3 regions of the Lysinibacillus sp. FSL K6-4013 genome follow, and region 3 is predicted to be linked to each of the others. Evidence: riboswitches for the same ligand, from Rfam matches in the RefSeq annotation. Region 3 holds a riboswitch; each other region holds the start of a gene.

Region 1 (5,032 bases), 950 kb from region 3:
CTATAAAGGTCTTGGTGAGATGAATGCAGACCAACTATGGGACACAACGATGAACCCTGAAACACGGACATTGATTCGTGTCACAATTGAGGATGGTGCACGTGCGGAGAGACGTGTCACGACGTTAATGGGTGATAAGGTAGAACCACGTCGTAAATGGATCGAAGCCAATGTGGACTTCGGTATGGAGGATGATTCTAACATTTTAGAGAATGAATTCATCCAACAAGAGGAGGGCCAAGCATGAGTAGTACAGAAAAGTTTCAAGATTTACCGTTAGAAGAAGTGATGGGTGACCGTTTTGGTCGCTATAGTAAATATATTATTCAAGACCGCGCGTTGCCTGATGCACGTGACGGTCTTAAACCAGTACAGCGCCGTATTTTATATGCGATGTATACGGAAGGCAACACACATGATAAGCCGTTCCGTAAATCCGCAAAAACAGTGGGTAACGTAATTGGTAACTATCATCCGCACGGTGATAGCTCTGTGTATGAAGCGATGGTACGGATGAGTCAGGACTGGAAGGCACGTCATATGCTCATTGAGATGCACGGGAACAATGGCTCGGTCGATGGCGATCCTCCAGCGGCGATGCGTTATACAGAGGCGAGACTATCTGCTATAGCTGCTGAAATGCTACGAGATATTGGCAAGAAAACGGTCGAGTTTGTGCCAAACTTTGATGACCAGGATATGGAACCAACCGTTTTACCAGCACGTTTTCCAAACCTTTTAGTCAATGGCTCTACAGGGATTTCCGCTGGGTATGCGACAGATATTCCACCACATGCCTTGGATGAAGTACTGGATGCCGTGTTAATGCGCTTAGAAAAGCCTAATGCTACTGTAGATGAATTGATGACGGTGATTAAAGGGCCAGATTTCCCAACTGGTGGAATCATTCAAGGTGTAGATGGTATCAAAAAGGCGTATGAAACAGGTCGAGGTAAAATTATTGTTCGTGCACAAGCAGTTGTCGAACCAATTAAGGGTGGTAAAGAGCAAATTGTTATCACTGAGTTACCATATGATGTAAATAAAGCGAATCTTGTGAAAAAAATTGATGAGCAACGTGTAGATAAAAGACTAGAAGGCATTGCGGAAATTCGAGATGAATCAGACCGTACAGGCTTGCGTGTCGTGATTGAGCTGAAAAAAGATGTACCTGGGCAAGGAATTTTACAGTACTTGTTTAAAACAACGGATTTACAGGTAGCTTATAATTTTAATATGATTGCTATCCATAATCGTCGTCCAACAATGATGACATTGCCATTATTGCTAGATGCGTATATCGCCCATCAAAAAGAAGTGGTAACAAACCGTTCCATTTATGATTTACAAAAGGCAAAGGATCGTTCTCATATTGTAGATGGATTAATTAAAGCTCTTTCCATTTTAGATGAAGTTATTGCGACGATCCGTTCTTCTAATGATAAGAAGGATGCGAAGCTTAATTTACAAGCGAAGTTTGATTTTACAGAGGTACAGGCAGAGGCCATTGTAAGCCTGCAATTATACCGTTTAACGAATACGGATATTACAGAGCTACGTCAGGAACAGGACGAGTTAAATAAGTTAATTGCGAAGCTAGAGGGGATTCTGCAAAGTGAGGCTAAGCTTGTGCGTGTTATTAAACAAGAGTTGCTAGATATTAAGAAACGCTTTACAGAACCTCGCCGCTCGAAGATTGAGCAAGAAATTGAAGAAATTAAAATTACATTGGATGTCCTTGTGCCAAGTGAAGAGGTTGTCGTAACAGTAACGAAGGATGGTTATATTAAACGTACATCCACACGTTCTCATGCCGCTTCAAATGGGCAAGATTTTGCCATGAAGGATTCAGATTATTTATTGTATGAAGCAAACTTAAATACACAGCACCATCTATTGCTGTTCACAAATCGAGGCAATTATATTTATCAGCCTGTTCATGAGCTGCCTGATATACGCTGGAAGGATCTCGGCCAGCATATTTCAAGTATTGTGCCAACAGGGGAAGATGAATCCATTATTGCGGTTTATGGCTTCGAAACCTTTGACCAGCCAAATACGTATGTCTTCACAGCCACAAAAGATGGCCAAATTAAGCGCTCACCACTCGCAGACTATGCGGTAACGCGTTATTCAAAGCCAATTAAAACGATGAATGTCAAGGCTGGTGATGCGATGATCTATGCATCATTTGTAACAGATGATGTGGAGCTGATGCTCACAACGGATACAGCCTATGCGATTCGTTTCCCTATGGAGGAGTTACCAGTTACAGGTGTCAAAACAGGCGGTGTGAAAGGGATCACACTAAAAGATGGAGAAGCCTTAGTTGGAGTCAATGTGTTACAGCCTGATGTTACCCACTATGTAGTAATTGTGACACAGCGTGGGGCCGTAAAGAAAATGAATGTCGCTGAAGTTGAAGTAGCGAGTCGTGCAAAACGTGGACTAAAAGTATTAACAGAGTTAAAAGCAAACCCTCACCGAATTGTGGCAGTTGTTCAAGCAACAGACGAGGAGCAGGTTGTGATTGAAACTGAAAAAGGTGTTCAAGAGATGATTGACGTACAAGCATTGTCTCGTGCGGATCGCCATTCCAATGGTTCATTTAAAGTGGATATTGCAACAGATGGAGCAATTTCTCATGTTGTAACAGCCAAAAAAGAACAGAAACCAAGCTAAAAGCATGCCCAGCCTCTTAGGAGCGCTGGGCTTTAAGCTCTATTCAAAATAGCACCTTGTCATTTAAGTGAAACTATGGGTATAATAATCATCGAAAAGTTCATAGCGAAAGAATGTAGGGGGGCTAGTAATTGCTAGCTGAGATTGTGTCCGATAGACGCTGACCCTTTGAACCTGATTTGGCTCGTACCAGCGTAGGGAACATCTATTCAAAAAAGCAAAGTTTTGAAGATTGATTGCAATACGTCTGGGAGGAATCCTAGGCGTTTTTTTATGTTTTCAAGCAACAGCTTGCCAACATTGTATACGCTTTCTTCTGGTGACAACATTCATTCATGAACACTTTCATATTACAAACTGGGAGGCTTTCGCATGAAAAAATGGTTTTTTATTTTATTGGCAGCACTATTGACATTAGTAGGCTGTAGTGACAAGGATGACAAGCAGGCTGCAGACAAGCTGAAAAAGGTGTCTGTGGTACTGGATTGGACGCCGAATACAAATCATACAGGACTATATGTTGCCAAAAAACTCGGTTATTTTGAGGTACAGGGTTTAGATGTTGATATTATTATGCCTGGTGAGGCGGGCGCAGATCAGCTTGTTGCTTCTGGAAAGGCGGATTTTGGCGTGAGCTATCAGGAAGGCATAACACAGGCACGAGTACAGGATGTGCCGCTGGTCTCCATCGCTGCAATTATACAGCATAATACATCTGGCTTTGCTTCTATTGCTTCAAAGAGCATTACATCGCCAAAGGATTTTGAAGGTAAAACCTATGGTGGTTGGGGCGCGCCATTAGAGCAAGCCGTTTTACAATCACTCATGCAAAAAGAAAAGGCAGATATTAATAAGCTAGATATCGTCAATGCAGGGGATTTAGATTTCTTCACAATGATGGAAAAAGATATAGATTTTGCTTGGATTTATTATGCATGGACTGGGATTGAGGCTGAGCTGCGTGGGGAAAAGATTAATATGCTATATCTTACAGATTATAGTGATCAATTGGATTATTATACGCCAGTTTTAGCTACAAATGAAAAAATGATACAGGACAACCCGGATGTAGTCAAAGCCTTTGTGGCAGCTGCATCGAAGGGCTATGAATACGCAATTGAAAACCCAAGTGAAGCGGCTGATATTTTAATCGAAGCGGCCCCTGATTTAGATAAAGCGTTAGTGCATAAAAGTCAGGAATGGCTGGCTGATAAATATCAGGATGATGCCAAGCAATGGGGAGAGCAAAAGCTTTCTGTGTGGGAAAATTACGCGAAATGGATGTCTAGCAATCAAGTATTAGAGGGCGAATTTGATGCGAAAAAAGCCTTTACTAATGATTTCTTACCTAAAAAGGAGGCCAAATAAGATGGCAAATTCATTAATCAGTGTACAAATCATTCCGAAGACAGAGAAATATGAAGATGTTATACCATATGTCGATGCAGCAATTGCGGTGATCGATGCTTCTGGGGTGAAATATCAGGTACATCCATTGGAAACAACGATGGAGGGTGAGCTTTCAACATTGCTCCAAATCATTGAAAAAATGAATGAGAAAATGATTGAACTTGGTGCCATTAATGTCATTACACAAGTGAAAATTTTATATCAGCCAACGGGTATTACGATGGATACATTAACGGAGAAATATCAGTAATGAAACGTGCATTACAGAAGGGAAGGACGATAATTTTTATCGCCTTCCTCTTGTTCATATGGGAACTAATCGTGCGGTTTGCTGAAGTTCCTCATTGGTTAGTACCCACACCAAGTAGTATTTTGTCAGAAGCCATCCAGTCGTATCAAACCTTTCTACCACATGCATTCGCTACAGTACAATTAGCTCTACTAGGATTAGCCATTGGCATCGCTTGTGGGCTAACGGTGGCAATAGTGTTGCATCGATTTACATTTATTCGAGAACTGTTTTATCCAATTCTTATTATGTCGCAGAATGTTCCTATTCTAGTCTTGGCACCGCTCCTTATTATTTGGTTTGGCTTTGGCTTATTACCGAAGCTTATCATTATCTGTCTTGTGTGCTTTTTCCCGATTGTCATTGCAGCGATGGATGGATTTAGACAAACAGCTCCAGAATTAAAGCATTATTTTGCCATGGTTGGTGCTACAAGGGCACAAACCTTTTGGAAGCTGGAATGGCCTTATGCCTATCCTGCTATTTTTTCAGGCATTAAAATTGCGGCTACATATAGTGTGATGGGGGCTGTGATTGCGGAATGGCTTGGTGCAAAAAAGGGTATTGGTGTTTACATGACCCTAGCCCAGTCCTCCTTCCGTACGGATCGCGTATTTGTGGCAATTTTTGCGATTGTTCTCTTGAGCTTAC
Region 2 (5,032 bases), 2.2 Mb from region 3:
ATTTTAATGTTTAATATGTTTATCGCAATGGGGAGTATCGGCATAATTATTCCTGTCATGCCAGAGTATTTAAAAATATTTGGTGCAGCAGGACAAGTTCTAGGTATGCTAATTGCAACGTTCGCCTTAGCTCAATTCGTATTTTCTCCAATTGCTGGGAATCTTTCAGATCAGTACGGTCGAAAAAATTTAATTATTTTCGGTCTTATCGTAACAGGTCTTGCTCAAATCGGTTTCGGCCTTGCTACAGATGTATGGATGCTCTTTTTAGCACGCTTTTTAGGTGGTCTAGGTTCCGCATTTGTTGCACCTCCTATTATGGCTTTTGTTGCTGACGTCACAACCTATGAAGAACGTGGGAAAGGTATGGGGATGTTGGGTGCCGCTATGTCTCTTGGCTTTATGATTGGGCCAGGAATCGGTGGTTTCTTAGCAAAGGTAAGCTTACATTTTCCATTTTTCACCGCTGGAGCTGCAGCCATCCTAGCTTCTATTTTATCTTATTTCTTATTACCATCTACCAAACCAAACACTGCTCAAAAGAAACAAAAGCAAGACAATCTGGCGAAGCAAATGGCTCGTTCCATACATATGCCTTATTTTGTAATGCTTATTATTATGCTGGTGTTCTCATTCGGAATTGCAAATTTCCAAACGACATTATCATTATTTGTGACAGAAAAGTTTAATTACACACCTGTGGATATAGCAATTATATTAGTTGTTGGTGGTGCTTTTGGAGTAGTAGTACAAATGTTTATCATTACACCGCTGTTCAATCGCTTCGGTGAAATGAAAGTAGTACTTGTCAATTTATTTATTGCAGCTGTTGCTATTTTCTTAATATTATTTGTTTCTGGCTTTGCCCTTATATTAGTTGTAGCAACGATTTTCTCTACAGCAACGACATTAATTCGTCCAGCTGTTAATACACTTATCTCAAAGCTTGCAGAGAAAGAGCAAGGATTTGCTGCGGGCTTGAATAATGCCTATATGAGCCTTGGGAATATGATTGGACCTGCTTTAGCTGGTCTATTATTTGACTGGAATATGAATAGCCCCTATATTTTCGGATCTATCATATTATTAGCCTGCTTCTTCCTTGCGCTCATCTGGACATTGAAAAAAGCACCTCATTTAATGCATCCCGATACAAAATAGTCTGAAAAATCATTGACTATTTTTAGCAGTATGTTACATTATTGTTGATTCACAAAATTGAATGATTTTAACCACTAGGGGAGTCTTTAAAAGGCTGAGACGTATATGGTAATATACGGACCCTTTGAACCTGATCTAGTTCATATTAGCGGAGGGAAGTGGCGCTACTTGCTATTGTCACTATATACAGGCAAGGCCGCTTCCTATTGTGTTTCAAGGAGGCGGCCTTTTTATTTTTCCTCACGAACTTTATCAAAAGGAGTGAACCTTATGTCAATTCGTAAATTAACAGTTATGGCTTTATTAGTAGCCATTGCTGTTGCAGGGTCTACTTTCGTATCCATCCCAACAGGAATCGCACGTGCGTACCCAGTTCAGCATGCTATTAATGTGATAGGAGCCATTATACTTGGACCCGTACCAACAGTTATTGTTGCCTTTGTCACGGCTATCATTCGAATCCTTACCGGGACAGGCTCTCTATTAGCTATCCCTGGAAGTGTCATTGGCGCATTCTGTGCTGCTCTTGCCTATAAGTATAGCAGTAAAATGTGGTTAGCAAGTATCGGAGAAGTTGTAGGCACTGGCATTCTTGCTTCACTTATTGCCGTCCCTTATGCAAAATTATTCATGGGCACATCTGTAGCAGCTCTCTTCTTCCTACCAGCCTTTTTAACATCAAGTATAATCGGCGCCATTTTAGGTGTTATGGTTGCTAGCAGCTTGTGTAAAACGGAGCTAGTAAAGAGGTTTAATTCTTCTCTTTATTGAGAGGGGAGAATAGGAGCATTCTTTGAAATAGAGGTAGTCCAAATTAAAGCGTCTCTCTTCGCTTTATGAGCGGCTGTGTCCCAACTTGGAGGGTCTTTCTTCCTTTATGAGCGGCAATGGCTCTTCTTAGAGCGCCTTTCTTCTCCTTATGAGCAAAGAGCCCACTTGCCGCTCTCTACAAAGGGAGCAACTCTCTATTCAAACAATACAAAAAAAGCAGTGCAAACCTATTAAAGTTTGCACTGCCTCCGCCATTTTAAGATCGCTTTTTCATGCCTTTTAATAACTGTGCTACATTTGTATTCTCTGCCTGTACAGGTTTTTCCTCAACCAGCGGCTCTTTCTTCTTCGCGTTCGTTAGGAAATTCCAACCAAAACGTCTTATGGTAATATCAATAAAGAATAGGAGCATACTCGCTAAGAGCAGCCATGTGGCAATATTTTGCCGATCTGCTCCTTTTGTCGTAAAGTCACGGAAGACATCTTGTGGTTCCTTTAAAACAGTGCCTCCTGTTTGTTGAGTCAACTCTTCTATCAGTTGATTATTTACAGGGAGTAGTTCGTATTCAGCACTATAAGGAACACTTAGACCTGCCTGGTAAATGGCCTGCTTTTCATCTGCTACACGGAAGAAAATTAATCCAGGTTCAGCTTGTACTACAGCTCGAACTTGGGATGCGGAAATGGTTTCAAGTTGTGTTTCTAGCTCCTCCCCTGCTTCATTTACAGCTACAATATCTAAAAATGCAGCTTCATTTGTAGGGTCTGTAATCATAAAGGAACCATCTGCTTCCAATCTTACATCATAGGCTACATCATTGTAGCTTGGTAGCATTTGAGAAATAAGTGTTTGCCAAAATGCTCCCCAATCCTGCCATCTTGCCCAATCTCCTGTCCATTTACCCGTTGAATCAGATGTAAAGGCAAATGTTTTACCAAGACCATATTGCCACTGGGCTAACACAGGATCTTCCTTCTCGCTTTCTGCCACAACAGTAGCCCCCTGTTTTGCCGTTGTGCCAATGTATGCATTCATTTGTGGGACACCATTAGCAAACAGTGAATTCCATCCTGCTGCATTATAAATTGCCGGATAGAATGGATTGTCCTCAATATACGTTCGGGAAATCATAGCTGTTTCACGAGATAAAATAGAAGGAATGGTTTGCTCATCTATCACATCATAGAAACGTCCACTGCCCATGTCACTAAGCGCTTCTAATAAGTTCGCATCGGCATCTTGTCCAATCGCTACTGTCGATAAGGTTATACCCTCTTCTTTTCCTTCACCAATTAAATCCTCATAGTTCCCTGCCTGTGATTGCCCATCTGTTAAGAGAATAATATGCTTACGTTGGAGCTTTAAATCAGCAAGGTTCTCGTAGGCTTTAGCTAGTGAACTATAGATTTCTGTTCCACCACCAGGTGTTACTGATAAAATAGTATCCACAGCCTCTTCTTTACTGCTAAGAGGCCCTGTCTCTATAATCTCCCAAGGACGATCATCAAAGGCGATGAATCCTAATGTATCCTCGTCTCGCAACATCTCAACAGAACGTGCCGCTGCTTCCTTAGCAAGCTCAAGCTTCGAGCCTTGCATACTGCCAGAACGGTCAAGTACAATCACTAATCCTAAGGAAGGTAATTGCTCTTTGCCCTTAATTTCCATTTCCACTGGCAATAAGGTTTCAATCGGTGTTTTAAAATAGCCGCCTAGACCAAAACTATTTTCTCCACCCACCATTGTAAAACCAACCCCAAAGTTTTTGACTGCTTGCTCAATAACACTCATTTTTGCTTCACCCACTAAATGACCTGGCACATTGTCGAAAATAATAGCATTATATTGCAAATAGCTGGATAATTCATTTGGTAGACTGTCGGGCGCTACAACATCATAGGCAATCGATTGACTACCAAGTGCTGCTCCGATTGGTGAAGCTGTTTCATAACCATTCACGATTAATAAATGTGGTTCACTTTGAACCATTGTGACACTCGTTAGCTTATTGTTTTCAAAAATAGCATCCTGACCAACTTGAACAACGGCTTCATATTTTACAAGCCCTTCAGCTGTTGCTGCATGTTTATAGGTAAACACATTCGTGCCTTCAGTCAGCTCAATGGCCTCTCGATGAATAAGCTCATCATTTTCATATAGTAAAAGCTCACCTTGGGCCGCTGATGTTGCATGTATGTCTGTCACTAATTGTTGCTGCTCTCCAACATAAGCAACCTGAGGGGATACAAAGCTTTTTAATGACACATCGTTGACAACTGGCTGACTAAAAGTCTTAACATCCACACTAATATTGGAGCCTTTCAACTTCGAAGCAAATTCTAAAGCATCTCCCTTTGTCTCATTACCATCTGTTAATAGCACAAGACGAGTTGCCTTTTTAGGATCTATAATACCTGTGGCAAGCTGTAGACTTTGTTCTATATTCGTTTGATCGGTAGCTTTGATTTCAGTCAGTTTTGGTACTTCCTTTAAGGTTTTAGACAAAATGGCTTCTGTTTGTAAAGTGGAGGAAAATGAATAAATGCCCGCAAGCTGTGGTTCTTTTTTTGATTGTAGGCTTTCCTGAATAAACTGAACCATCTCATCTTCCGTACCATTCATAGATGCAGAACGGTCTACTAAATAAACAATTTGTTCTTCTTTTATTGGTAATAATAGATACGGTCCTGCAAGTGCAAAAACTAAACAGCCTGCTGCCACTATGCGAATAGTAAGTACAACAATATGACTTCTTTTGAGTCGCTGCCGCTCATGAAAGTATGTCCATCCAAAATACAAGAATAATGGAAGGAGTAACAACAATACTAACGGCATATCAATTCGTAAATCCACGACGTCGTTGCACCTCCCACTCTGAAACAAGCAATAGTAAAATAATGACAATTAGCCAAGGTACGAAAGAGGTCATCGATACTTCTTCCTTCCCGTTGTCTGAGATATCACCTAATGTAAAGCTTGTTCCTTGTTCAATAACACGTTCTTGGGCTTGCAATTGGACAATCAATTGTTTTTCCTCATTATTTGAACGTACCATATAAATGCCCGGCTCTTTTGGCGCAGTTAACATCCCCTTCGTAA
Region 3 (5,032 bases):
ACACCAGCAAGTCCAAAAACAAAACCGAAGCTTGAAAAGGTTGAGCATTATGAAAGCTTCTCTGACTTTGATGAATTGATCGAGCGAGCAGTGAAGAATCGCGAGGTCTATATTTTCCCTAAGAAAGAAGAACAACAAGATAAATTTGCAGATCTACTATAAGGATTCAAAAGCCGTCTCAAAGCCCATTTTGAGACGGCTTTTTTGTATGGATATTGTTATTCCAATAGAGGTACAATTTACCTCTAAATTTTTTGTATTAAAAATCTAATATCGCACATTCTATATTCACAAGGAGGTGAGAAACATGGCTTCAAACAACAACCGTAGTTCAAACCAGCTTGCAGTACCTGGTGTACAACAAGCACTAGATCAAATGAAATACGAAATTGCACAAGAATTTGGTGTTCAATTAGGAGCTGAAGCTTCAGCTCGTGCCAACGGTTCCGTTGGTGGTGAAATCACTAAACGTCTTGTACAAATGGCAGAATCTCAATTAAAAGGTATGCCAAACAACAACCAATAAATGCTGATTAAGCATTTATAAACTTAAAACCAGTGACCGTAAAAGGCACTGGTTTTAGTTTGTTTATTGATCATTTATTTATACGAGATAAGGATCTAAATGTAGCTACTGTATGATCAACATCTTTGCTTTGACAAATAGCTGAAATAACAGCAACACCATCAACCCCCGTTTGAAATACAGAATGTACATTTGTGAAATTTATTCCACCAATTGCTACAATTGGTAATTCGGGATGTAATGAATGTGCCTCCTGTAAAAAAGATGTACCACATGGTGGTTGTGCATCACTTTTAGAGGATGTTGGAAAGATTGGACCGATACCAACATAATCAGCTTGATGGTTAATAGCTATTTGCAATTCTTCCTCGCAATGGACAGATACACCAAGAATCATGTTCCCGATTCTTTTACGTGCTACACTTACAGGTAAATCATCTTGTCCGATATGAACACCATCAGCTCCTAGTCGTATCGCTAGATCAACATCGTCATTAATGATAAAGGGCACATGATAGTGATGACATAGTTTTTGACATTGGCGTGCAAATTGTTCATAGGCAAGTCCTGTTAACGCGTGAGGACCTTTTTCACGAAATTGAAACATTGTAATGCCTGCTTGTAAGGCTTTTTCTAGGATATAGATAGGTTGTTGTTGAGGAGACACGTTGCTGGTACCCATAATAAAATAAAGCTGCAAATCCTCACGTTTCATGAATCATCACCTCACAGGCATCCTTATACTGTTGGTAAGCAAAATGATTAGTGGGTCCATGACCATTTCCAATCGATAAATCATACATAATTGCTAATTGGATAAACTTTTTAGCTTCAATAATAGCTTCTTCCATAGCAAATCCTCGCCCAAGAAAAGCAGTAAGTGCTGCCGAAAATGTACATCCAGTACCGTGCGTATTTTTTGTTTGGATTCGAGGAGACTGCATCGAAAAAGAAGGTCCATTTTTGATAAATACGTAATCAATAGCATAAAGTGGATTTGCTAAATGACCACCTTTAATGATGACACATTGTACACCTAGCTGTAACAAGCTTTGAGCTACGTCTTTTATGTCTTCAAAATGCTGAATAGTTCTCCCTGTAAGTGTCTCTGCTTCGGGTATGTTGGGCGTAACAACCGTAGCAAGTGGTAGTAAAGTTGAGCATAAGGCATTGATAGCTTCTTGCTGTAACAGGCTTTCTCCTCCTTTTGCGATCATCACTGGATCAACAATCAGTGGAATGTTTAGCTCATCGATCATGCGTGCAATGGCTTTGATAATATCCGCCGAATAAAGCATTCCTGTTTTAATCGCAGCTATTGGAAAATCTTCTACTAAGGCTTCAAATTGTTTTTTTATAAAGGAAACGTCAATTGGGCAAACACCTGATACACCCAATGTATTTTGTGCAGTTAAAGCAGTAATCACAGAAGTACCAAACACTTCTATTTCCTGAAATGTTTTTAAATCAGCCTGTATACCTGCACCGCCCCCACAATCTGACCCGGCGATTGTCGTTACAATATGCATGAAGCTGCACCATCCTTTGACAAACGATGTATAGCATTGAGGAAAGCTATTTGAAAATCACCAATGTCTGCAGTAAATGCTGATGCTAGTACACCTGCTTTTTTATAGTAAGTAAGGGTCTCCATTAATTGTTGGTAAGGGCTATGGCTTACACTATAGGCTGCACCACAAATTGCGCTAAGTAAACAACCTGTACCCGTAACTTCTGTCATTTGTGGATGACCACCAGCGATCCATTGGCTATGCTTGCCATCAGTTATAAAATCACGCTCTCCCGTTACAATAACAATGCATTGATAGCGTTGAGCTAATGATGTGGCTTCTACTTCCATTGCGATAGTGCCTTGCCCACTATCGACACCTTTTTGTTGCCAATCTACACCAGCTATTGCTGCAAGCTCGCCGAGATTACAGCGAATCACGGCAAATTGTATATTCTCAAGTAAATGTCTTACGGTTTCCTTACGATAAGTTGTGGCTCCAACTCCGACAGGATCTAAAATAACAGGAATACCAAGTGCATTGGCTTTTATACCTGCTAATAACATGGCACTTTTTGTGCGATCATTGAGTGTTCCGATATTAATTAATAATGCTTGAGCAATCGCTACCATTTCCTCTACCTCTTGACAGTCATCGGCCATTACTGGTGAAGCACCTATCGCTAATAAACCATTTGCTTGAAAATTTGCCACTACATAATTGGTGATGCAATGGATAAGTGGTTGCTGTTGACGAATTGTTTGAAAAATCATTGTAGTCCTCCTTTTGGGATGGACGTAAGCATGCAAAAAAGGCCCTTTTTGTGTAAAAATGCACGAAAAAGAGCCTTTCATCTGAAAAAACGATGTTATTGCTCCCTACGTCAGTATTAACTAACAGGTTCAAAGGGTCAGGTTTTACCTTCTCAACTCTTACGAGTCCCCCTGCAATCTTGCTTTTAGTTGACCAAAATGTACCATACTTTTCATTTGTATTCAATAGCAAGTTTTCCTATGGATAAAATGTGACCGATGCCATATAGGAGAGTATGATAGTTGTCATGACTTTACCGAAATCAAGCACAAACCATTGAAAATGCTGAAAAAAGAGTTTTATAATGTGTCATAGCAAAAGGGAGGCAATTGCCATGAAAAGACAAGATTTAATTGCACCAGAATGGTATAACATAGCAGAGGAAATTGAAAAATATGCTCAGGATGCAACCAAAAATGCTTTAATCATTTATGAAGAAAACCAAGACATCCAATGTATTACATATGCACATTTATTGGAAAAGGCAAATCAAGCAGCACATGTTTTCACCAAGCAAGGCTTAAGGAAAGGTGATGTCATTTTAGTGATGGTCCCACGCTCTGTGGAAGCATATATTGTATATATTGCTGCATTGAAAGCGGGTTTAACCATTATTCCAAGTTCTGAAATGTTAAGAACAAAGGATATTGAGTATCGAATTCATCATGCAAATGCTAAAGCAGTTATTGCATTTGAACCCTATATTGAACAGTTTGATCAAGTGGGAAATTTACAAGGCTTACTGCAATTTGTCATAGGAAATGCACACAAACCTTGGCAGAACATACTTGAAAAAATGCATAATCAACCTACAACCTACATAAATCCTATCCCAACAAAAAGCACAGACAATGCATTTTTAGCCTATACAAGTGGAACAACAGGAAATCCCAAAGCAGCAGTGCATACGCATAGTTGGGGCTATGCACATTTACGAACAACAGCACCACATTGGTTGGGTGTACAAGAAAATGATATTGTTTGGGCAACTGCAGCACCAGGATGGCAAAAATGGATATGGAGTCCGTTTCTAGCTACTTTAGGTAGTGGTGCTACTGCATTTGTCTACAAAGGTAAATTCGATGCAGCTTCTTATCTAGCATTGCTTGAGAAATTCAAAATTAATGTACTATGCTGTACACCAACTGAATATCGTTTTATGGCAGCCCTTGAAAATTTACATGAATATGATCTAAGTGCCATTCGCCAAGCTGTATCAGCTGGTGAGCCATTAAATAGTGAGGTCATTAAAGTATTCTTGGAAACATTCAAATTACAAGTACGAGATGGCTATGGACAAACGGAAAATACATTATTGGTAGGCACAATGGTAGGGATGGAAGCAAGAGTTGGCTCTATGGGGAAACCTACTCCCGGCAACACTGTTGAAATTATTAATGATTTGGGCAAACCCGTTACAATCGGAGAAGTGGGTGATATTGCTGTACATCGTGAAACACCAGCCCTCTTTAAAAAATATTTAAATGATCCTGAACGTACAAATTTACAATTTCGTGGGGATTGGTATATTACAGGAGATCGGGCCTATAAAGATGAAGATGGCTACTTTTGGTTTGATGGTCGAGGAGACGATGTCATTATATCCTCAGGCTATACAATTGGCCCCTTTGAAGTAGAGGATGCTTTAATGAAGCATCCAACCGTAAAAGAGGCTGCTGTCATTGCGAGTCCTGATAAAGTCCGTGGGAATATCGTCAAGGCATTTATCGTTCTACACAATGGTGAAAAAGGTGATGCAGCGCTTATTCAAACACTTCAAAGTCATGTAAAATCACTGACTGCCCCTTATAAATATCCACGTGCTATTGAATTTGTAGAGGAGCTACCCAAAACATCTTCCGGGAAAATTAGACGTGTCGAATTACGACAACAAGAAATTAAAAACCTCCAATCTTAATCATTTCCTAGGAAATGATGTCGAAAATCAAAGTTCATCAATGGTATGGACTTTGATTTTTTAAATTTTTTTAGGTAAGGTAATATGAGGAAATAAACAGCTTAAAGCTTTTTGCATTTAATTATTGCAAAAAAATGAAACAAATAAGCAAGTCATACGTATTACGTGTTGAGGAGGCGGAAAGACATGAATGTAAAAAGGTGGGTTGCTTTAGTAGTGGCAGGTGTTCTCTTACTATTTTCGTTAGGAATTAATACCATTTTT

Evidence for each region. A riboswitch is a leader RNA that binds a small molecule or an ion and turns the genes downstream of it on or off. The one in region 3 is predicted to bind thiamine pyrophosphate.
Region 1: linked by a shared signal. The riboswitch ahead of MHB39_RS12340 (ABC transporter substrate-binding protein) and the one ahead of thiM (hydroxyethylthiazole kinase) in region 3 are both predicted to bind thiamine pyrophosphate.
Region 2: linked by a shared signal. The riboswitch ahead of thiW (energy coupling factor transporter S component ThiW) and the one ahead of thiM (hydroxyethylthiazole kinase) in region 3 are both predicted to bind thiamine pyrophosphate.

The regions. Positions count from the first base shown of each region.
Region 1 covers NZ_CP152031.1:2,487,354-2,492,385, reverse strand. The annotation lists gene parE (DNA topoisomerase IV subunit B) at 1-247, shown strand, start outside; gene parC (DNA topoisomerase IV subunit A) at 244-2,682, shown strand; TPP riboswitch at 2,790-2,900, shown strand; gene MHB39_RS12340 (ABC transporter substrate-binding protein) at 3,055-4,050, shown strand; gene MHB39_RS12335 (thiamine-binding protein) at 4,052-4,342, shown strand; gene MHB39_RS12330 (ABC transporter permease) at 4,342-5,032, shown strand, end outside.
Region 2 covers NZ_CP152031.1:916,653-921,684, reverse strand. The annotation lists gene MHB39_RS04320 (MFS transporter) at 1-1,161, shown strand, start outside; TPP riboswitch at 1,228-1,335, shown strand; gene thiW (energy coupling factor transporter S component ThiW) at 1,432-1,932, shown strand; gene MHB39_RS04310 (VWA domain-containing protein) at 2,189-4,786, opposite strand; gene MHB39_RS04305 (BatA and WFA domain-containing protein) at 4,770-5,032, opposite strand, start outside.
Region 3 covers NZ_CP152031.1:3,432,663-3,437,694, reverse strand. The annotation lists gene thiI (tRNA uracil 4-sulfurtransferase ThiI) at 1-162, shown strand, start outside; gene MHB39_RS16980 (alpha/beta-type small acid-soluble spore protein) at 308-526, shown strand; gene thiE (thiamine phosphate synthase) at 597-1,241, opposite strand; gene thiD (bifunctional hydroxymethylpyrimidine kinase/phosphomethylpyrimidine kinase) at 1,231-2,055, opposite strand; gene thiM (hydroxyethylthiazole kinase) at 2,043-2,810, opposite strand; TPP riboswitch at 2,896-2,993, opposite strand; gene MHB39_RS16960 (acyl--CoA ligase) at 3,185-4,768, shown strand; gene sppA (signal peptide peptidase SppA) at 4,955-5,032, shown strand, end outside.